4 regions of the Vibrio coralinecrosis genome follow, and region 4 is predicted to be linked to each of the others. Evidence: predicted binding sites of a transcription regulator. Region 4 holds the regulator's gene; each other region holds the start of a gene.
What was found. The regulator PurR, encoded in region 4, represses purine synthesis genes. The targets are predictions, from matches to a motif close to TNANGNAAACGTTTNCNTNA.
Positions count from the first base shown of each region.

Region 1: metK (methionine adenosyltransferase) is a predicted target of PurR. The motif match lies at 2,169-2,188, and genes of this name have one in related genera.
Region 2: purM (phosphoribosylformylglycinamidine cyclo-ligase) is a predicted target of PurR. The motif match lies at 1,853-1,872, and genes of this name have one in related genera.
Region 3: CTT30_RS08605 (phosphoribosylaminoimidazolesuccinocarboxamide synthase) is a predicted target of PurR. The motif match lies at 3,102-3,121, and genes of this name have one in related genera.

Region 1 is NZ_CP024627.1:425,870-431,557, reverse strand. Features, by position in the region: gene tkt (transketolase) at 19-2,013, opposite strand; gene metK (methionine adenosyltransferase) at 2,336-3,490, shown strand; gene CTT30_RS02030 (DUF2189 domain-containing protein) at 3,767-4,561, shown strand; gene CTT30_RS02025 (SprT family zinc-dependent metalloprotease) at 4,629-5,126, shown strand; gene endA (deoxyribonuclease I) at 5,205-5,688, shown strand, end outside.
Region 2 is NZ_CP024627.1:770,154-775,841, reverse strand. Features, by position in the region: gene rluF (23S rRNA pseudouridine(2604) synthase RluF) at 37-1,071, shown strand; gene upp (uracil phosphoribosyltransferase) at 1,132-1,758, opposite strand; gene purM (phosphoribosylformylglycinamidine cyclo-ligase) at 1,937-2,977, shown strand; gene purN (phosphoribosylglycinamide formyltransferase) at 2,981-3,622, shown strand; gene CTT30_RS03500 (tellurite resistance TerB family protein) at 3,738-4,388, shown strand; gene CTT30_RS03495 (YaeP family protein) at 4,515-4,721, shown strand; gene CTT30_RS03490 (DUF4250 domain-containing protein) at 4,721-4,912, shown strand; gene CTT30_RS03485 (DUF3622 domain-containing protein) at 4,970-5,320, opposite strand; gene purL (phosphoribosylformylglycinamidine synthase) at 5,487-5,688, opposite strand, start outside.
Region 3 is NZ_CP024627.1:1,818,012-1,823,699, reverse strand. Features, by position in the region: gene CTT30_RS08615 (YjjW family glycine radical enzyme activase) at 1-807, shown strand, start outside; gene CTT30_RS08610 (LysR family transcriptional regulator) at 804-1,715, opposite strand; gene CTT30_RS08605 (phosphoribosylaminoimidazolesuccinocarboxamide synthase) at 1,902-3,005, opposite strand; gene CTT30_RS08600 (ImuA family protein) at 3,200-3,595, opposite strand; gene CTT30_RS08595 (DMT family transporter) at 4,066-4,938, shown strand; gene CTT30_RS08590 (MBL fold metallo-hydrolase) at 5,053-5,688, shown strand, end outside.
Region 4 is NZ_CP024627.1:2,168,166-2,173,853, reverse strand. Features, by position in the region: gene CTT30_RS10110 (TVP38/TMEM64 family protein) at 1-443, opposite strand, end outside; gene CTT30_RS10105 (IS4 family transposase) at 580-1,902, opposite strand; gene CTT30_RS10100 (TfoX/Sxy family DNA transformation protein) at 2,017-2,610, opposite strand; cyclic di-GMP riboswitch class I at 2,795-2,881, opposite strand; gene purR (HTH-type transcriptional repressor PurR) at 3,027-4,034, opposite strand; gene torD (molecular chaperone TorD) at 4,251-4,898, opposite strand; gene torR (two-component system response regulator TorR) at 5,136-5,688, shown strand, end outside.

The DNA.
Region 1 (5,688 bases), 1.6 Mb from region 4:
TTTCATAGCTAACCACAGTTAAGCCAATAGCTCTTTCGCTGTGTTTACTACGTTTTCAGTCGTAAAACCGAACATCTTGAATAGCTCACCTGCTGGTGCAGATTCACCGAAGGTTGTCATACCGATGATCTTGCCACCGAAACCAACGTACTTGTACCAGAAGTCAGCGATGCCCGCTTCAACAGCGATACGAGCTGTTACGTCAGAAGGCAGTACTGCTTCACGGTAAGCTGCGTCTTGCTTGTCGAATGCATCCGTTGATGGCATTGACACAACACGTACTTTCTTACCTTCCGCAGTTAGTTCAGCCGCAGCGTTCACCGCTAGCTCAACTTCAGAACCCGTTGCGATAAGGATAAGCTCTGGCTTGCCTTCACAATCTTTCAGGATGTAACCACCGCGTGCAATGTTTGCCACTTGCTCTTCGTTACGCTCTTGCTGTGCAAGGTTTTGACGAGAGAAGATTAGCGATGTTGGACCGTCTTTACGCTCGATTGCCAGTTTCCAAGCGACTGCCGATTCCACTTGGTCACATGGACGCCATGTGCTCATGTTTGGTGTTAGACGTAGAGAAGCCATTTGCTCAACTGGTTGGTGAGTTGGACCATCTTCGCCAAGACCGATAGAGTCATGCGTGTATACTTGGATGTTCTGAACTTTCATCAGAGCTGCCATACGCATTGCGTTACGCGCGTATTCCATGAACATTAGGAACGTTGCACCGTATGGTACGAAACCACCGTGTAAAGCAATACCGTTCATGATAGCCGTCATACCGAATTCACGAACACCGTAGTGGATGTAGTTACCAGACGCGTCTTCAGCTGATACCGACTTCGAACCAGACCACATGGTTAGGTTAGAAGGTGCAAGGTCAGCAGAGCCGCCTAGGAATTCAGGTAGCATAGCACCGAACGCTTCTAGTGCATTTTGAGATGCTTTACGTGATGCAATGTTTGCAGGATTTGCTTGAAGGTCAGCAATGATTTGTGTTGCTTTCTCTTCCCACTGTGCTGGTAGTTCACCGTTCAGGCGACGCTTAAGCTCTGCGGCTTCTGCTGGGTACGCAGCTGCGTACGCGTCAAACTTCGCATTCCACACCGCTTCTTTCGCTGCGCCCGCTTCTTTTGCATCCCACTGTGCATATACGTCTGCTGGGATTTCAAACGGACCGTGCTCCCAACCTAACTCTTTACGTGTCGCTGCTATTTCTTCAGCACCTAAAGGTGCACCGTGACAGTCATGAGAACCAGACTTGTTAGGTGAACCAAAACCGATGATGGTCTTAGTACAGATTAGAGTAGGGCGCGGGTCAGCTTTCGCTGCAACAATAGCCGCATTGATCGCTTCTGGATCGTGACCGTCTACTGCAGGGATTACGTGCCAACCGTAAGCTTCAAAACGCTTAGGTGTGTCGTCAGAGAACCAACCTTCAACGTGACCATCGATAGAAATGCCGTTGTCATCCCAGAAAGCGATCAGTTTACCCAGACCTAGTGTACCTGCTAGCGAACATGCTTCGTGAGAGATACCTTCCATCAGACAGCCGTCACCCATGAAGGCATAAGTGAAGTGGTCAACGATGTCGTGACCTTCTTTGTTAAACTGTGCTGCTAGAGTCTTCTCAGCTAGCGCCATACCCACAGCGTTCGTGATACCTTGACCTAGAGGACCTGTGGTTGTTTCGATACCCGGTGCGTAACCGTACTCAGGGTGACCCGGAGTCTTGGAGTGCAGTTGACGGAAGTTCTTTAGATCATCGATGGATAGCTCGTAACCCGCAAGGTGAAGCAGAGAGTAAATCAGCATAGAGCCGTGGCCGTTTGAAAGCACAAAGCGGTCGCGGTCAGACCACTCTGGGTTAGCTGGATTGTGGTTTAGGTGGTCACGCCAAAGAACTTCAGCGATATCCGCCATCCCCATAGGTGCGCCTGGGTGGCCAGAGTTGGCTTGTTGTACGCCGTCCATGCTAAGAGCACGGATTGCATTTGCTAGATGTTTACGGGAAGACATGTCTGCTCCTGAATGCGTTAAGCGAAAAACTAATTTTGGTGGGCGATTATTCTCTCAAAGGCGCCTGAGCTCTGCAAACGTTTTACAGTCTGAATACAGGGGATTTCCGCCTATTTTCCACCATTCCTATCAAAGTTATTAATATTTAACTCTTTAGAAGCAAACGTTTGGATATGTATTAAATTAAAAAAGAGCTTGTAATTCAAACAATGAAAATTAGAATAGACGTCTAGATGTAGATACACCTACAATTATTAATATTATTCAATGTCAGTGATTAAACACATTCACTGACTCTAAACCAAATTAAAGTGGAGCTAACATGGCTAAGCACCTGTTTACTTCTGAGTCGGTATCAGAAGGCCATCCAGATAAAATTGCAGATCAGATTTCTGATGCAGTCCTTGATGCGATTCTTGAACAAGACCCAAAAGCCCGTGTTGCGTGTGAAACATACGTGAAAACAGGCATGGTAATGGTCGGTGGTGAGATCACCACCTCAGCATGGGTAGACATCGAAGAGCTTACTCGCCAAACTGTGCGTGAAATTGGTTATGTAAACTCTGAAATGGGTTTTGATGCCGATTCTTGTGCGGTACTGAACACCATCGGTAAACAGTCTCCAGATATCAACCAAGGGGTTGATAAAGCGGATCCAAAAGAGCAAGGTGCGGGTGACCAGGGCATCATGTTTGGCTACGCGACGAACGAGACCGACGTGCTAATGCCAGCTCCAATTACGTACTCTCACCTACTTGTTCAAAAACAAGCGGAAGTGCGTAAAAACGGCACACTTCCTTGGCTACGTCCTGATGCAAAATCTCAGGTAACCTTCCAATACGACCAAGGTAAGATCGTTGGTATTGATGCTGTTGTTCTTTCGACTCAGCATTGTGATTCAATCTCTACTCCAGACCTGCGTGAAGCTGTTATGGAAGAGATCATTAAGCCAGTTCTACCATCAGAGTGGCTAAACAAAGACACTAACTTCTTCATCAACCCAACTGGCCGTTTTGTTATCGGTGGCCCAATGGGTGACTGTGGTCTGACTGGTCGTAAGATCATCGTTGATACTTACGGTGGTGCTGCTCGTCATGGTGGCGGTGCCTTCTCTGGTAAGGATCCATCAAAAGTTGACCGCTCTGCGGCTTACGCTGCACGTTACGTTGCGAAAAACATCGTTGCGGCTGGCCTTGCTGACCGTTGTGAGATTCAGCTTTCTTACGCAATCGGCGTCGCTGATCCAACGTCTATCATGGTGGAAACATTTGGTACTGAAAAAGTATCTCAAGACATCATTGTTGAAGCGGTACGCCAGCACTTCGATCTTCGCCCATACGGCCTACAAGAAATGCTGAACCTACTTCAACCAATCTACAAGAAAACAGCGGCATACGGCCACTTTGGTCGTGAAGAGTTCCCATGGGAAGCGACTGATAAAGCTGCACTTCTACGCGACTTCGCTGGCCTTAAGTAATTTAAATCACCGCACTAATTTGCTATTCAAGGGCTTCTGGGGAACCAGAAGCCCTTTGTTTTTGTGCGCAAAAATCAAACAACAAATTTGTATTTTTTTGTCATGGGGTCAATAGTTAACAATATGTTAAAAGAGCAAACTTAAAGCTAAGTGAGTTTCTTCTAACAAGTCAAACAGATGCGCAGCTTACCCAGCAGTCGCAAAGCCGAGCATCGAGTTCCATGTCACCTTGAAATAACGGGTGGCCTATGACCGAGAATCGATCAAGGAGGATGTATGCCTCGTACGGTGAATCCACAAGACTTCAACGAGAAACGCAAGGAAGTCCCAGATAACGAATACGCACGTACTATCCCGTGCAATCAGCTCAGCATATCGGCCCCGTTTCATTGGCTATCACTAGGGCTACACGATTTTGTTCGCATGCCACTGATCAGTGCCTTTTACGGTTTGTGTTTTATGGCAGCAGCGATTGGTATTGTTTTATTAGTTCAATGGCAAGGCACACACTTAGTCGTGATGCCTAGTTTGGTCGTTTATATGTTAATTGGTCCTTTCTTAGCTCTAGGACTCTATGACGCTAGTTGGGAAAGAGAAAAAGGCCATAACGCTAGCTTGATTCACTCCATGAAAGCCATTGGACGCAATTCTTCATCACAATGGGCGTTTGCTGTGATGCTCGCCGTGTGTATGATTTTCTGGATGCGTATTGCCGCGCTGCTTCATGCGCTTTACCCGTCCGTTCAAGGTGCTCCATTAACCGATTTCCTACCCTTCCTTATTATCGGCTCTCTGGTCGGCATGGTACTGGCAGCAATTGTGTTTAGTATTTCAGCCTTCTCCATTCCTCTGATGATGGAACGACGAGTTGATATGATGACAGCTGTGTTCACCAGCTTTAACGCGGTCAAGTCAAACATTCCTGCAATGATCGTATGGGCCGGCGTGATCTGTGGCGGTATACTAATTGGCTTTGCGACTTACGGAATCGGCATGTTATTTACGATGCCTATTCTTGGCTACGGTACTTGGCACGCCTATCATGAAACCATCAAGAAAAAGCACCATTAGCACCAACTTCTAATCCAGTATATGATTCGCTCCTTCAAAGTAAGGGGCGAATTTTTTCGAATAATTGATGGATAAAGAACTCAGCTATCGCACACAACAAATCGTCGCTCATTGTATCACCCAAGCCCAGAGTGCTTTTCAGCGTTCATTCTCTTTCCCTTCTATCAGCTACAAACTACGGGGGAAAGCCGCAGGCAAAGCCTACCTCCAGCTCAATGAAATTCGTCTCAATCCAACTTTATTTATCGAAAACCAGCAAGCCTTTTTCGATGAAGTGATTCCGCATGAAGTCGCTCACTTGGTGACCTATCAAGTCTATGGCAGGGTCAAACCTCACGGTAAAGAATGGCAATCGGTCATGGAAAGCGTGTTCGGCGTCCCTGCTCGTACTACACACAGTTTTGAAATAACTTCCGTACAAGGGAAAACCTTCGAGTACCGCTGCGGATGCCAGATCTATCCGCTAACCATCAGGCGTCATAATAAAGTTCTACGTCAGCAAAGCAGCTATCGCTGCCAGAAATGCCAACAACCCCTTACGTTTACTGGCAAACAACTCTCATAACTCAACGTACTATCAGTAAAAAACCCAACAAATGCATGTTAGACTGCGATAAGTCATACTTTTCTAATACTTATCGACATGAAACTTCGTGCATTTTTCATTTTCTTAACCTTACTTATTGCTTCATCTCAGGCACTCTCTGCCCCTCCATCTTCGTTTTCGAAAGCTAAGAAAGAAGCGCTGAAGATATACGCGGATCATCCCACCAGCTTTTATTGCGGATGTGATATCACTTGGCAGGGAAAGAAAGGTATTCCTGATTTAACCTCATGTGGCTACTCAGTAAGAAAGCAACAAAAGCGTGCCTCCAGAATTGAATGGGAGCACGTAGTACCCGCATGGCAGTTTGGCCACCAACGACAATGCTGGCAGTCTGGTGGTAGAAAGAACTGCACCAAAAACGATCGTACCTTTCGCTTGATGGAGGCAGATCTACATAACCTCACACCAGCTATCGGTGAAGTTAATGGTGACCGTTCTAATTACCATTTCAGCCAGTGGAATGGCGTGGATGGCGCCACCTATGGTCAATGTGAAGTGCAGGTTAACTTTAAACAACGCA
Region 2 (5,688 bases), 1.4 Mb from region 4:
CAATTAATGCCGTTGTGAAACGTTAGAGAGAACAACATGTCACAAGATGCCAAACGCCTAAACAAATTCATTAGTGAGACCGGTTTTTGCTCACGCCGAGAAGCTGATCGCCTAATCGAACAAGGTCGTGTCACGATTAATGGCAAAATCCCTGAAATGGGGACTAAAGTTCTATCGGGCGACGATGTTCGTGTCGATGACAAGCCAATCAGCGCCGCCACAGACAAGCCTATTTATATCGCTTTGAATAAGCCGACTGGTATCACCTGTACCACTGAACGTGATATTCCCGGCAACATTGTTGATTTCATTGGCCACAAGAAGCGTATCTTTCCTATCGGTCGTCTAGACAAACCATCTGATGGCTTGATCTTTCTGACCAATGACGGTGATATCGTCAATAAGATCCTCCGTGCCGGCAATAATCACGAAAAAGAGTATGTTGTTCGTGTCGATAAACCGATTACCGAACAGTTCATCAAAAAAATGAGCTCAGGTGTCGATATTCTCGATACCAGGACGTTGCCATGTAAGGTCACTAAAGAGACTAAATTCTCTTTTCGTATTGTCCTCACACAAGGCCTTAATCGCCAAATCCGTCGTATGTGTGAAGCACTGGGTTATGAGGTTTTCAAACTTCGCCGAGTTCGTATCATGAATATCACCCTCGATGGAATCCCAAATGGCCAGTGGCGCTACCTCAGCGATGACGAGATCAGAGAAATTCTCGCAATGTGTGAGTCATCGAGTGGAACGGAAGACGCTTCAAAAGTAGATGCACGCGGTCATAACATTCGCAAAGCGACTGACGCCAAGCTATTTGACAGTCGTGAAGAGAATCAGGAATCGAAAGCAAGGCGCAATCAAAAACAGCGCACATTCAAAGGCAAAAATGCCGAAGAATTTCGCCATGCCCCTAATTCGAAAAAAGGGCGGGGAGGAAAATCAGATTCCAAATCTAAGCCAAGCACCAACAAAGGCAAAAGCGTCTACAAACCAAAGTCAGATAAACCCGCTCAGCGACCATCTGACAAGCCTCGCACTGGCGGCACATTAAGTTTAAAGAAATAACTTGTCCTATAAAAACGGGAGCCAGCTGGCTCCCGTTTTTATTTGCTGAGATACTTCAATTTATACCGTACCGAAGATCTTATCGCCTGCATCACCAAGACCAGGAACGATGTAACCTTTGTCATTTAGTTTTTCATCAATGGCGGCAGTAAACAGTTCAACATCTGGGTGAGCTTTCTCTAGCGCTTCAATACCTTCTGGCGCTGCAACTAGAACTAAGACCTTAATCGCTTTACAGCCTTGCTCTTTTAGCAGGTCGATCGTAGCGATCATTGAACCGCCCGTGGCAAGCATTGGGTCTACAACCAGCGCAATACGCTCATCAATATTAGATGTTAGCTTATTAAAGTATGGTACTGGCTCTAGTGTTTCTTCATCGCGGTAGATGCCAACAACACTGATACGCGCACTTGGCATATGTTCAAGCACGCCATCCATCATGCCAAGACCAGCACGTAAGATAGGTACAACCGTCACTTTCTTACCTTTAATCTGGTCTACTTCTACCGGCCCATTCCAACCTTCAATGGTTACTTTCTCTGTTTCAAAGTCTGCAGTTGCTTCGTAAGTCAGTAGGCTACCGACTTCAGTTGCTAGCTCACGAAAGCGCTTAGTGCTGATCTCACCTTCTCTCATTAGACCCAGTTTGTGTTTAACAAGAGGGTGTTTTACTTCAACAACTTTCATTTCCATCTCCGGATACATAGGTGATTTTTAAACAAACCTTCAGATTATAAACGATTTCGTTCTCAAATTCTTGCGCTAGAACAAAAGAAAAAACCAGCGCAAACGTTTGCTATATTGGTTTATCCGCTGTTAGAATAGCGCCGATTTCATATCCAACTTTCAAACTGAGGACTTCCTTGTGAGTGCTGATAACACTTCTCTTAGCTATAAAGACGCTGGCGTAGATATCGATGCAGGTAACGCACTTGTTGATCGCATCAAAGGTGCCGTTAAACGTACTCGCCGCCCTGAAGTAATGGGTGGTATTGGTGGTTTTGGTGCCTTGTGTGAGCTACCAACCAAATATAAGCAGCCGGTACTGGTCTCAGGTACTGACGGGGTTGGAACCAAACTTCGTCTTGCTTTGGATATGAAAAAACACGACACCATAGGCATCGACCTTGTCGCTATGTGCGTAAATGACTTGATTGTGCAAGGTGCTGAGCCACTGTTTTTCCTCGATTACTACGCGACAGGCAAACTGGATGTTGATACTGCGGCAGACGTTGTTTCCGGTATCGCTGACGGCTGTGTACAAGCCGGTTGTGCGCTTATTGGTGGTGAAACTGCTGAAATGCCTGGCATGTACGAAGGGGAAGACTACGATGTAGCGGGCTTCTGTGTTGGCGTCGTAGAAAAAGAAAATGTTATCGACGGCAGCAAAGTCGCGGCAGGCGATGCGCTTATCGCGGTAGGTTCAAGTGGTCCTCACTCAAACGGTTATTCACTCATTCGTAAGATTCTCGAAGTATCGGGCGCAGATAAGAATGAAGAGCTAGCAGGCCGTACTATCGGCGAACATCTGCTGGAACCAACAAAGATTTACATCAAATCGGCGCTAAAAATGATTGAAGCGCACGACATTCATGCAATTTCTCACATTACTGGCGGTGGTTTCTGGGAAAATATTCCTCGCGTACTGCCTGAAGGCACCAAAGCTGTTATCGATGGCAATAGCTGGGAATGGCCTGTGATTTTCAACTGGCTGCAAGAAAAAGGCAATGTGACCACTCACGAAATGTACCGCACATTCAACTGTGGTGTTGGTCTAGTTATTGCGCTGCCAAAAGAACAAGCAAACGCGGCAGTGGCGTTGCTTGAAGCAGAAGGTGAGAAGGCATGGGTTATTGGTGAAATCGCTGATGCCAGTGCTGATGAAGAACAAGTAGAGATCAAATAAATTATGAAGAGTATTGTTGTTTTAGTTTCAGGAAATGGTTCGAACTTACAGGCGATTATTGATGCTTGTGAAACCAAGATCAGTACTGGCCGAGTGACCGCTGTTTTTTCAAACAAAGCAACAGCTTATGGCTTGGAGCGAGCTAAGAAAGCAGGCGCAGCAGCCCACTTTTTGGATCCAAAATCATTCGATACCCGCGACGCGTTTGATCATGAATTGATGAAGCAAATTGATGAATACAAGCCAGATGTCATTGTTCTCGCAGGGTACATGCGCATCTTAAGTGGTGAATTCGTTCGCCACTATAGAGGCCGAATGATCAATATCCACCCTTCTCTACTACCGAAATACCCAGGTCTGAACACCTACCAGCGAGCCATTCATGCTGGTGATGAAGAGCATGGGACAAGCGTTCATTTTGTCACTGAACAACTGGATGGTGGCCCGGTGATCCTACAGGCTAAAGTGCCCATCTTTGATGAAGACACGGTTGAAACACTTACAGAACGAGTACAAACTCAGGAACATAAGATTTATCCTCTGGTCGTGCAATGGCTGGTTGAGGAACGCTTGATCATGAAAGACGAAAAAGAAGCTTACCTTGATGGTAAGTTACTTGGAATTCATGGGTACGCTGAAGAATAGTATCAGCCGTGCAAACTCTGCGATCAAAGGCGAGCTCTGTGCTCGCCTTTTTGCTTCTATTAATCTTCAATTCATATTGACTCAGTTAGTCTGAACAAAACTAAGGAGGTCCAGAATGGATTTAAAAAGTTTATTGAATCAGGCTCTAAACTCAGATCTTGTTCGTCAAGGCCAACAGAAAGTGCAACAGCAATCTAGCTCTGGAGCGCTAAAATCTCTTGGAGCAGGTGCAGTGGGTGGTGGCTTAGTCAACCTACTCATGGGGTCTAAAAAAAGTAAAAAGCTTGGCAAAAAAGTCGGTAAAAATGCACTTAAAATTGGAGGCGCAGCGGCTCTAGGGGCGCTGGCTTATACCGTTTACAATAATTGGCAAGGCAAGCAAAAAACAACCTCAGTACAAGAAGATTTTAATGCCAACGATACTATTCATAACGAGCTCATCATCAAAGCTATGATTGCCGCTGCAAAAGCAGATGGTCATGTCGACGCAGAAGAAATGCAGCGCATAGAGTCCACACTGAAAGAAGCTGGTGCGGATGCTGGGTTACAAACCATGCTCCACAATGAGCTAAACAAACCTCTCGATCCAAGCGAAATTGCTCGACTCGCTCAGTCACCACAACAAGCTTCAGAGATTTATCTCGCGTCTCTAATTGTTGTCGATGAACAGAATTTCATGGAGAAAGCCTATTTGCAGGAGCTAGCCAAACAGTTACAACTGGCGCCGGAGGTAACTTTCCAGCTTGAGCAACAACTGCAAGACTAAGCCAAAGCGAACAAAAATCCAGCATCGCTGCCTTGAGTTTGAGCCAGAACAAACCGTTGCTTTGAGTTTCAATCACAGCCTGTGTATATTTGAGAGCAGTTCTCATTTAATTATTAGGTTAACAACATGAAAATATATGATTGCTGCGACTTGGTTCGCGAGCTCTATGCGCAAATTGGCAGTGGCGATCAGGCCTATGTGCCTAAAGCGATTGCTTGTTCACTACGCGCGTTAAACGATATTGCAGCGGATATCAGCCTCCCGCAACATGTAAGAGACAAAGCGGCATTTGCAGCAGCGAATCTGCTGATTTCAGATTTCGAGGATCAATAATGAACTTAGCGAACTTTGAAACGATGGATCCAATCATGCTGATGAGCATCGTCAACATGAAGCTACGAGATGACTTTGGTGGTGATTTAGATAAGCTGGCTACGTATTTTGATATCGATAAGTCAGCACTAGAGACTAAACTCGCTTCCGCAGGTTTTGATTTCCTCCCAGAAGCAGGACAATTTCGCTAATCAAAGCGTTATCGGATATAAAAACCGCCTAAGTAGGCGGTTTTTTATTAGAATTGATTACTCTTCGTCGAAAAAATCATCTTCATCATCTAATTCAGCTTGCGCTGCCGCTGTGCGCTTCGCTTCTTCGTAACGTGCCTTCTTTTCAGCGGCTTCTTGCGCTAGACGCTCTTCACGCTCAACACGAACTTTACGTGCTTCACCTTTACGTTCGTTACGGGCCGCTTGGTTTTGGATGAAACCCGCTAGCTCTTTCTCCGCCCACTCTTGCGCTAAAGCTTCTGTTTCAAAGCCAGCTTCACGCTTAGACACAGATGTTTTACGTGATGTCACTTGACGAGTGATCTCTGCACACCAACCATTACGCTTTTCAGTCACACGAATGGCAAATTTTTTGTTGTTCGACATATTCATTTCCTAAGGGATTCTAATAGAGTATTGAGGGATTTAGCCATCCCTTGGCAAGCGCGGTATTAGAGCGTAAAAAAGAGCCGTTGGCTATAGATTTTTCAACAAATAAAAAGCGCAGACTTTTCGGTCTGCGCTTTTACTTTTCAATAACAGCTAATACCTGTTAACCGACATTCTTACGTGCGTTTTGGAACATACGCATCCAAGCACCGTTCTCGCCCCAACCTTCTGGAGACCATGAGTTCGCCACAGTGCGGAATACACGCTCTGGGTGAGGCATCATGATAGTTACGCGGCCATCTTGAGTCGTTAGACCTGTGATTGCGTTTGGCGAACCGTTCGGGTTGTTCGGGTATTGCTGTGTT
Region 3 (5,688 bases), 350 kb from region 4:
AACCGACTGGTCCTTTTCCTACAGGGGTGCAATTTTAACTGCATTAACTGCCATAATCCCCATACGATTAATTATTGTAATCACTGTGGGGATTGTGTCGAAGGGTGTCCGGAAAATGCTCTGTCGTTCGACACGAACCAGAAAGTTGTATGGGATGAGAGTAAATGTACGCATTGCGATCAGTGCATTGATGTGTGCACACATCGTTCTAGCCCTAAAGTAAGTCACTACTCGGTATCAGAAATCATTGAGCTGATAAATGAGCAAAAATGGTTTATCAGCGGCATCACGATCTCGGGTGGCGAAGCAACAATGCAGTTACCTTTCATCATAGAATTATTCAAATGCATCAAAGCCGATTCGGAACTTAGCCATCTTACGTGCTTTATAGACAGTAATGGGTACTTAAGTCAGTCGGGCTGGGATCGAGTGCTTCCTTATCTTGATGGCGCAATGATTGACTTGAAGTCATGGCAGGAAGAGACACATCACTGGTTGGTTGGCCGTGATAATCACAAGGTGGTTCAATCAATACGTTATTTGGCTGAGAAGCAGAAATTGCACGAGCTTCGCTTACTCCATATCCCGAACCGAAGCGATCTGGACAAAGAAGTCACAGAAGTAGCACGTCTTATTAATACGTTGCCTGATAGCGTTAATGTGCGGCTTAATGCGTTTCAGCATCATGGAGTAATGGGTAAAGCGTTAGAGTGGCCGAAATGCACTGAATCGCAAATGTTGCAGTTTCATGATGCTTTACGGCCACTGATTCACCAAAACATTCAGCTACCTAGCGTGTATGTCTAAATAGGTTTAATCAGTTGAGAATGCAGCCATTTTAGGGCCGGGTCATTCGAGCTGGCTTGATTCCAGACCAAGCTATAAGCCACTTTCCCATAGGAAAACGGCAGAGGCTTTTGGATCAGAGACTGTGCCTGCAATGACTTCTCAGCCCACATTTTTGAACAGGTAAGTAAGAACTCAGTCTGATGGCAGATGACTGCAGCAGAACCAAAATCAGCGACGGAGATGGCGATGTTTCTCGACGAGTATTGCTGAGTAAGGTTTTGTTCAAAGTACGGCGTAGAGAGGTCTTTATCTAAAATACCAATGTGCTGGTAAGCGAGATATTCTTCAGTGTTCAGCGATTGGTTAGCCAAAGGATGCTGTGGACTCATCAGGCAGACCATTTCATCGTCTTGAATCTGTTCCCAGACAAGGTCTCGGCTTCTCGTTGGTGGTTGGCTGATATCGTGAGGTAAAATCATAAAATCAACTTGTCCACGCAGCAGGGCATCAAAGCTAAGTTGCTCCTTGGCGAAAATCTGGATGTTAGCTGACGTTAACTGAGCGTTGATCTCAGTAATTCTCCCAGAAAATAGCTCGAAGGTGCTCTCACGCATCGAAAGCGCTATTGTTCCGATAAAATTCTTAGGCTCGAATTCACCTTGGTGGAGGATCCCGTTCATACAAGCAAGTATTTTATGTACGTCTGTGGCAATAGATAATGCAAACGGTGTGGGAACTAACGAAGTTTTCTCTCGATAAAACAGTTCATCCTTAAGCTGTGTTCGCAGTTGAGTGAGCGTTTTACTTACGCTGGAAGGGGTTACACATAAAATTTGGGCGGTACTACTGACACTGTGTGTGCTCAATAATACTTGTAATACCGTCAGGTGCTTTAAGCTAATTCGAGAAAGGGCAAGGTAATCCATGAAAAGGCCAAATAAACAAGATGGAGTAGTTATACCTTTGATGGCCCCAATTAGATACGAGCTTGATCAAAACTTCTTCTTGAACCTAGGTAATGACACAGGAGATAAAGATGAATAAGTGCCAGATTTAATCGGAACTCAAACCTTTGAGAAATACGCCCAAGCTTATGTTTGGGCGTATTCCATTTAGTCGATCAAGCCGTATTCTTCACTCAGTACCTTGATGATTTCTTGTTTGGGGTTATTGCCCATTCTGACTGGTTTTCCTGTGATTTTTTCTGCAATCTCGGTATAAGTCGTGGAAATATCCATAAGAGCTTCTAGTGGAAGCTCATTATCGCGAGCTAATGCTTCACGTTCATCCATACGCTCTTTGTTAAGGAGAATGTCAGGGTCAGGAAAATGATTAAGCAAAAACTGACGGAAACCTTCTTTTGAGTTTTCAACGATCCTTCCAGCATCATACTCGCGTTCGTCCCAAATGCGTGAAGAATCTGGTGTGCCTACTTCATCCATATAGATGAGCTTTTCATTTCCAGCCGCATCATGTACGTAGCCAAATTCAAATTTAGTGTCGACGAAGATTTGCTCTATTTCGGCTAGAGCATTACTAATTACCACAAAACCTTCACGGAGTAGCTTTTCATATTGGGCAATATCATCCGCTTTAGAAAAATTGAATGCAGCGAAGTTATCAACAATGTCTTGGCGAGTGATATTGACGTCATCTGCTTCAGGAACGCCGGGAATACCTTTTAAGATCCCCTTGGTAGACGGGGTCATTAGCAATTGAGGGAGGGCCTTATCTTTTTCGAGTCCTTCTGGTAACTCAATACCACAGAACTCGCGTTCACCTTTCTCATAAGCGCGCCACATTGAGCCTGTGATGTACTGTCGGCAAATGGCCTCAATCATGATAGGTTTGGCTTTTTGCACAATCCACACTAAGGGGTGAGGGATATCTAAGATATGGCTGTCAGCTAGGCCATTCTCTTTGAAGAGTTTAAACCAGTGGTTGGAGATCGCGTTGAGTGCAGCGCCTTTACCGGGAACACCTTTCAGTCCCCCCTGTCCGTGCCAGATGCAGTCGAATGCAGAAATACGATCGCTGATGACCATGATGGCGAGCGGCGCATCTTCAGCAACATCGTAGCCTTTTTCTTTGATTAGGCGTTTACTGTCTTCCTCTGTTAACCAGTATACAGAGCGTACTTTGCCACTGTGAACTGGCTTGTTGGTACGAATGGGAAGATCATCATTAACAGCAAGAACTTGATCAGCAAGACTCATTTAGACATTCCTATCTTTGTCAAAAATGGGGGATTGCGCGTGAGAGGCAATCAATTTGCAAGGCATGATACCAGAACTAGATGAACCTTCCAGAGAAAAAGCAAACGTTTGCTTTTAAATCTTATCGGAAACTTAAAAATAGCGTAAAACAAAAAGCCTCTCAATGAAGAGAGGCAGAAGGCAGTGCAATGTAATTAGTGAAATCGAGAGAGTTTACTTGCAACAAAGAAGACTTCGCAGCGGTGCTGAACAGCTAAATCGCGGAGCATAGATTGTTCTACGGGTTCAATGTTATCTGATGCGACAACAGCGCTAGCGTTACCGGATTTGATTGCTTTCATTACGATCTCAAATTCGGATTGGGTCTGTGAAGGCTTCATCTGAATGATTTTTTTACAGCTGACATTGTATGAAGAAAACTGATCATAGTCTGGTCGAGGACACTCAGCGGTGAACAGTATCCATTGCTTCTTGTTAGACAGCCCTGCTAAACGGCTGAGTGTCGAGTCTGCAATGTTCATTGGCTGAGTAGGTTGAGCCAAAACATTGAATTTAGAAACTGAGCGATTTGTTCTGTGTATCTGAAACATAGTTACTGTCCTTACATACATGCTGTATGTGTATACAGTAGTTTGGTTGGGTGAACTGATCAAGCAATATTTGCTGTGTTTTTGTACGTTAACAACGTTGTTCTTTTGATTGGATTGTTTTATATGCCTGTTTTATAAGAGTATTTTTTGTTTTTGGTCTGGAGTCCAGATGTAAGGGAAGGATGAGAAAGTGTGATCTGAAACATCATTTTCTATACAGTGTTATACAGTGTTATACAGTGTTTTTCTAAATGTCAGGTCGTCTGCTTGCGGTGCTGCAATGGTGAAAATACACGTTAATTCTGCCTAACATTAGTCTCATAGACGGTTCTGATAGGTATTATGAATAGTTTAAAGATGCATGTTATTGACTGAAAAAATGTAATAAGACTTTTCTTGGTAATTGTTGAATAAATCTGAGACTATCGGAAATTCATGAATTAACAGAATAATAATTAAGAGAATTTATGTTGAACTCAGAAAGCAAAGCTGCTTGGATTCTTGTTGTTACCACTGCACTGGCCGGTTTGGGCTGGATTTTTTCGAAAGAAACGATTCAGGGGCTACCACCATTTGGCTTTGTCGGCTTACGCTTTTTGGTTGCTTCTGTGTGTTTACTCCCGTTCTGTTTTAAATCATTCAAACAACTTAATCTCAGACTACTTGCTCAAGCAATGGGTGGTGGCTGTATTCTTGCCTTGGCTCTTTTGGCTTGGGTACACGCTATTGCCGTTAGTGAAACCCTTGGGGAAGGCGCATTTATCGTTAGTCTATCTATGATCATTGTGCCAATTGTTGCTTGGGCTTTGTATAAAGAACGCCCAAAGCGTGCTTTTTGGATTGCGATGCCGATTGCGGTATCAGGCTTGGCATTTTTGTCACTCAAAGGGGAATGGAACAGTTCCGCTGGGCAATTGTGGTTTTTGGCTAATGCGTGCTTGCTCGCGCTACATTTCAATGTAAATAGTCGCTTAGCGCAAAGTATGCCGGTGCTGATGCTGACTTGTCTCCAACTCTTTGCCACTGGAATTATTGCTTTGGTTGCTTCGGCAATATTTGAAACTGTTCCAGTTAGTGTTAATTCGAGTATTTGGGCATGGTTTGCGGCTAGCGCTATTTTGGCGACGAGTCTGCGTTACGTGATGCAGACGCTGGGTCAAAAGCACAGTAATCCGGGCAATGCCGCGTTGATCATGTTACTTGAGCCTATATGGACTGTTATCTTGAGTATCCTTTGGTATGGTGAGCAGCTATCTTCTAATAAGTTATTAGGGTGCTGTCTTATTTTGCTTGCTCTGCTCTTCTATCGGACAGACGGTCGTCTTTTCAGGCTAAAACGCTAATCCGTATAACTCAGTAACTGGTCCGACTTCACACCTATAAGCGCTCACTCTGTTTATTCTTAGGCTTGTTGCTACATTGGCAGATGTAAATACATTGTTAAGAGTGGCAGTGAAATGAAGCTACATACTATTGATGGTTATATTCAGAAAATGTATCTCGCTGAATATCCGGATAAGTTAATGTTACTGGACGGAGCGAGTAGGGCAGACATCCCTTATTTAGAGCGTTACATCACCGAAACGATTGGGCAGCCTTTTCATACATTGAAAGTTGTTGTTGTGACTCATATGCACCCAGATCATGCGGGTGCGGCGCATAAACTAAGGAAGCTGACGGGATGTAAAATCGTTTCTGCTAAGAAGGAAGCGCAGTGGTATGCTGGATTGGATGGCGTATTAATGCACTGGACGGATCTTGCGTTAGCTGGTTGGGTTGCGGGAAGAATGAAACGCCCTAAGCGTAAATTATGGTATTCGAGGCACCTGCACCCAGATATCATGCTTACTGACGGGCAAGCTATTCCCAGTTTTGAAGACTGGATAGTACTGGAAACACCAGGTCATACTGATCGCGATTTATCCCTTCACCATGAGCAGCAAGATATTCTTTATGTCGCGGACTTAATGGTAGAAGTTAAAAAACGTTTGATTGCTCCATTCCCGATCTTTCATCCTAATAAATACCGTGAATCTTTACATCGTGTATACCAGATGGCGCCTCAAACCTTGTTACTCGCCCATGGTGGGCAA
Region 4 (5,688 bases):
ATGAGGAAAAATGGAAATACTGGGATAAGACGCAATGAAAATAAGTAAAATGCACCATCTCGCTCAACACCCTGGTTAATGGCCTTCAATTTGTCACCAAACTTACTTTGTACCCAGTCTCTGAGTAAGAAACGGCTGCTTAAAAATGCCAAGGTCGCACCTATGGTGCTGGCAAAGGAAACGAGCAGTAAGCTGGTCCAAAAGCCGAATAGCGCAGCGCCAAGTAAGGTAACCACGGCAGCTCCTGGAATTGAAAATGCGGTAATAGCGATATAAGCCAGAAAGTATGTAACGGCGGCCAATGTAAAGTTATTATTGATGTATTCGGATAGCGCCGCTTGCTGAGCTTTGGCGTTTTCTAATGTTAGATATTGTCCGAAATTGATTCCGAGAAAAGCAATCAGGCTAACCAGTAGGATACCTAACACAAGCTTCTTATTCATAACGACTTCCTCTGTTTTGAGCTTGAGGCAAACGCGCTCAATAAAATTGTTAACAAATAAGAACTGTTTAGCAAAGATTAAATTTCATCAGCGATGAAAAAGCCAACCTATTCGGTTAATGCCGTTCGGATAAGCATTAACGCTTATACCTAAATGGGTATTTGGGTGGGACAAAAAGGACTGAACGTGGATACGTTCGGTCCTTCCTTTTATCCGGTAAAATGAAGTGACTTATGTTCTCCCTCATTTGCTTGAGTTTGCTCGGTAGAGTTCCGTCAGGGCTAAGCGCTAGCCAACGTAGCTGGGTATCTATCAAATTTATTGCCGCTGTAAAGCTCACTCTAGTTGGCCTTACCTCAGCGTCTTTAGCAATATGAACCATCTCTAAGCGCACCAAATTGTACGCCAGCAATATTCCCCAGAGCTCTTGTCTAACACCAGCAGCAAAACGACTTCTCAAGGTGACTTCATTTTGTAACTGAGTTTGTTTTATCTCACCGTAACCTTCTTCTATTTCCCAGCGTTGCCAATAGACAGTCAATAAGTCTTCTAATGAGTATTTCTCAGGATCAACCAGTGAAGTTATAAAGCCTTCAATTTCACCTTTTGGGTCTTTGTAGAGGATGAGGCGTGCTTGCCAATGAGTCGGCAAATTAGGGTTATTGCGCTGAGCTTGCTGTGAAACAGGCATAGAGATAAGCATGTCGTTTTCAGCAAAACGCTCCAAAACTTCATATCTTACTTTGCGTTTCACAGGGGTTAGCCAGTGGCTATTGGAGGCAGCAGCATTCCACGATATCAATAGGTCGGCAGAAAAGTAGCAACGATCAAACAATGTGAGTGAGTTTGCTGGCACGTCTCCTAATAATCGGCGTGCCAGTGTTGTCTCACCGACCTGACAAGCATCGAATGCAGCCCCTACCATAAAACGTGTCTCGGTAGCCATCAGACCGACCAAGCGCAGTTGAGGATAAGGTTTATGTTTTTGAGAAATGAATCCAAACGCTTGCGCATTGTCTTCTGAATCTTGGCAACGAAAAGTGGTACCATCCACGGCCATAATGTTTAGCCCTAGCGCCTTATCCTTTACTAGCGCGTCGCTCTCCCATGCCGCCATAGAGGTTTTAAACAAAGCAGCGAGAGGAGCTTCGTCCAAACGTCGCCTAGAGTCAGTAAGTACGCTAGGTGCAACACGAGACCAAGAATCCTGAGGCTTAGGTTGGAGAGCTAGGTCAAGAGAACTGCATACTTCTTTGATTGATTTATTCCGTTGCAATCCCATCCAAATGACGAGCCAGACGGCTTGTTGCGCTGGTAAGCGTCGCCTTCTAATGCTTGCTTTAGACGTATCAAGCAAAGCTTGTTCTATCCATTCAAGCTGAATGGCATTAACTACAGACTCATAGTTTTTACCATCCTCGATAGTCTCATGTGCCAAAAGCAGCTCTTGAGCAAACATAAAAAATCCCCACTAACTTTGTTAGTGGGGATTATCATACGATCTCAGGATCGTTCAAGTCTCTAAAACGATCGGCATTAAACCTATTCGGTTGGCTTTTAAACAATTAGCGACTTAACTATTGAGTTTATTGACTAACTCCTGACGGCGCTCAGGAGGAATGACTGACCAATGTTTGCCATTGATAGCCCCTTCTAGAGCCCAGAGCAGTTCGAGTGAAACATCCGCTGAGTGGGTTGCCTGAATAGCTTTAAACGCTTCTACAGAGCCCGCTTCCTCTAGATTTTCCACGCTCTCGATTCCTGCTTTCTTGAGCATTCGCTCGGTTGCAAGGCGGAGGTTAGGTAAGTCCTTGAGGCGATTTGGTCGAGTCTTCGCTTGCGATGTTTTTTCTTTTTTGGCAATGGCCAACGCACTTTGTGCCAACGCAAGGGCACGAGTATGGCAAGAAGCTACATCATCCGTTAAAGCAAAATATTTGGTAACGACGGGAAAGCCTCGTTTTTTATAAACGTAGGGTTCTAAGCCTTCAGATTTGAATTGATTAGCCAGCTTGTCGTCGGCGCGGATATGGAGTTTATCGTTAACTACCAATGCGAACATTGTGTCGTCTGCGAAGATTCCGAATCCACCGAACATCGAACGTGACTTTATACGACCAAGCTGATCAAAAAGTCGCATCGAGTCTTTAAGTATTGGTTTATCCATGCTGTGTTATCTCGGTGTATATTATTATACGCCACCAAATTCAGGTCCGAGAGATTAGCAAAATAATGCAGATAAAGTGTCAGTAAGGTGTCATACCGAAATAAAATTCACTCGCTAATCCCTGAGTTCTAGAAAGATTATAGAGTGTTGTTTTAAACGATACGGATCGTTTGCATCTTTGCCCATCGGCAACCCCGCTACCTTTCAGTCTCCTGAGTCAGGCCGGAAGCTTTGCGTCCCACTCTTTCGAAGTGGTTTGCCCTGTTCGTGGCATTAGTCGAACATTTTAAGGATAAATAAAATTTGAGGTAAGTATCACATCTTGATTGATCAAATGTGATCTTGGTTCAAGTAAATTGCTTTAAAATGATATGTCCGACCAATAGATTGAGCTATCAGTCGGATGACAGCTAATGCTATTTGTTTAAGTTGTATACGGTATCGCGCACAACGATCTCAGGGTGCATTTCGAATACACGCTTCTCGTGTTCTTTGTCTTTGATGCGCTCAAGTAAAATTTCAAACGCATTTTTACCAACGCGACGTTTAGGTTGGTGGACTGTGGTTAGTGGTGGTGAGAAGTACTCGGCAAGTTCAATATTGTCGTATCCAATCACAGAAATATCTTCAGGAACACGAATACCTTTTTGCTGAAGTCGACTCATTAAACCTAATGCCATGGTATCGTTGAAACAAAATACGGCAGTTGGCTTGTTGTCCATAGCGACAATTTTATCGGCAGCCAATACAGCGGTATCACACTCGAAGTTACCTTCAAGAATCCAGTTTTCGTTGACAGAGAGGTTGGCTTCATCCATCGCTCGTCGGAAACCTTGGATGCGCTCTTGGCATGCAGCTTTTTCGAAGTGACCACTGAGACAAGCGATATCTTTGTGGCCATTGTCTATCAGATATTTAGTCGCTAGGTAGCCACCTTCTTCTGAATTGTCGATGATTTTATCGGCTTGAGAGCTTTCAGGTCCCCAATCCATGACCACTTTTGGAATATCCTTATGGCGGTCTAGCATCTCACTTAATTCTTCTGTGAGGTCAGAACACATAACGAGGATGCCATCTACGCGCTTTTCCGCTAGCATACGGATATAGTCACGCTGTTTCTCGTAAATGCCACCAGTATTACACAGGATCAATGTGTAGCCCTGACGGTAACAGTAGCTTTCTACGCCGTCGATGACTTCAGAAAAGAATAGGTTGGTCGATTGGGTAACAAGCATACCGATAGTTCGAGTGCTGTTACATTTTAAGCTTCGTGCGACCGCGCTTGGTGCATAATTCAATTCGGCAACGGCTTCCATGACTTTTTCTTGTGTTGCTTCAGCAACAAAGCGCGTCTTATTGATCACGTGAGAAACTGTTGTAGTTGACACGCCAGCTAGGCGTGCCACATCTTTAATAGTGGCCATAAGGTTCTGTCCTGTCGATGACTGCCAGGAAGTATATTCAGAGTGTAGAATAATTCGGCAGAAAGTATCAGAAACACAAAAACCGCTTTATTCAGCGGTTTGTCTCTAGTTCGTTCATTTTTATCGTTTGCGGTCACGATTCTAGACCGCAAACAGAAGAAGAGCAAATAAAAAACGAAGGTGTGATAAGTTTTAAATCACAGATCAACAATAAGGTTATTCACCTTTAAGATAGGTGCAATCAAGTTCAAGAAACGCAATCAGTAATGAAGCTGTTGCCGCGTAAAACCCAAATTCATCTAAAGCTTGGCACTTTCTAGTGAATTGTGGAAGCCAACTTAAAAGATGTTTATGAATAAACTGTTCCTGTTCGATAAAAGCATCTTCCATGTGGCGTTCTTGTTCTAACTCGTTGGAGCGGATAATCAAGTTTCCTAAAAAGTCGAGCTCAATCGCGAGGTGATCCGCAGGTTCATTCAGCGCTTTATCAACTTCAATGCCGTGTTTGGCCATTAGCTGTTCCATGTCTGTTGCAGGCTGATCATTGAGAAGCCCAGATTTGCCTATGTACACGGAAGCGTAGGGTAGCGCTGAGTCTTTGTCTGACTTTAGAAACAAATCGCAGAAGTCAGCGGCCAGTTCGAGCTGGGCATCTTCGCGATCGATAAGACGATTGAGTGCATCGACTAATTTGTTTATGGCTGACTTCAGATGAGGGTTTTCTCCCAGCCCAGTCAGAAAGGAACGGATTTCTTCTGAGTGATACTGCTGGAGGTTTTCCTCTGTTAACTCCTTGGCAAACAGGCTGGATAACCACCAGTAGATTTCAGCACGTTTTTCGTTGAATGCTTTGATTTCTTGCATTGGTTAAGACTCCTGGAAATTCTATTTATCAGTTTAACGAATAAAAATGAATAGCGGTAATGGCGGTTGTTTCAGATTGAGTGCAAAAATGGAAAGTTATTAATGGCCTAAGCGAGGTTTGTTTTGAATCAATAAAACATCGCCTTTCTGGTTTGAAAGCGGTCAAAAGCTAGAAATGTGACTGATTATGAATAGAATGAATGAGAGACAATTTCAAAATGTAATTAAGTGGTGTAAATGAGCTATCACGTATTAGTTGTAGAGGATGATGCCGCCACTCGCAGTAAACTGGTTGGTTACTTTCAGAATGAAGGTTACCAAGTGAGTGAAGCGGAAAGTGGAGAGCAAATGCGCGATACACTGCAAAATCATGCGGTTGATTTGGTGATGCTTGACATTAACCTACCTGGTGAAGATGGGCTAATGCTCACTCGTGAGCTTCGCAGTCAGTCTGATATTGGTATTATCCTCGTTACAGGACGTACGGATAGCATTGATAAAATTGTTGGTCTTGAGATGGGGGCCGATGATTACGTCACTAAACCGTTTGAACTTCGAGAGCTGCTTGTTCGGGTTAAAAATCTCCTTTGGCGTATATCGGCAGTACGAAGTGCTGATGAGCTGAGTGAGCAGAAAAAAGATGATGGCAATATTGTACGTTTTGCGGAGTGGACCTTTGATGTGCAGCGTCGAGCATTGAGTAAAAATGGTGAGCCAGTGAAGCTGACTAAAGCAGAATATGAATTGCTAGTTGCTTTGTCATCATACCCAAATCAAGTCCTGAGCCGAG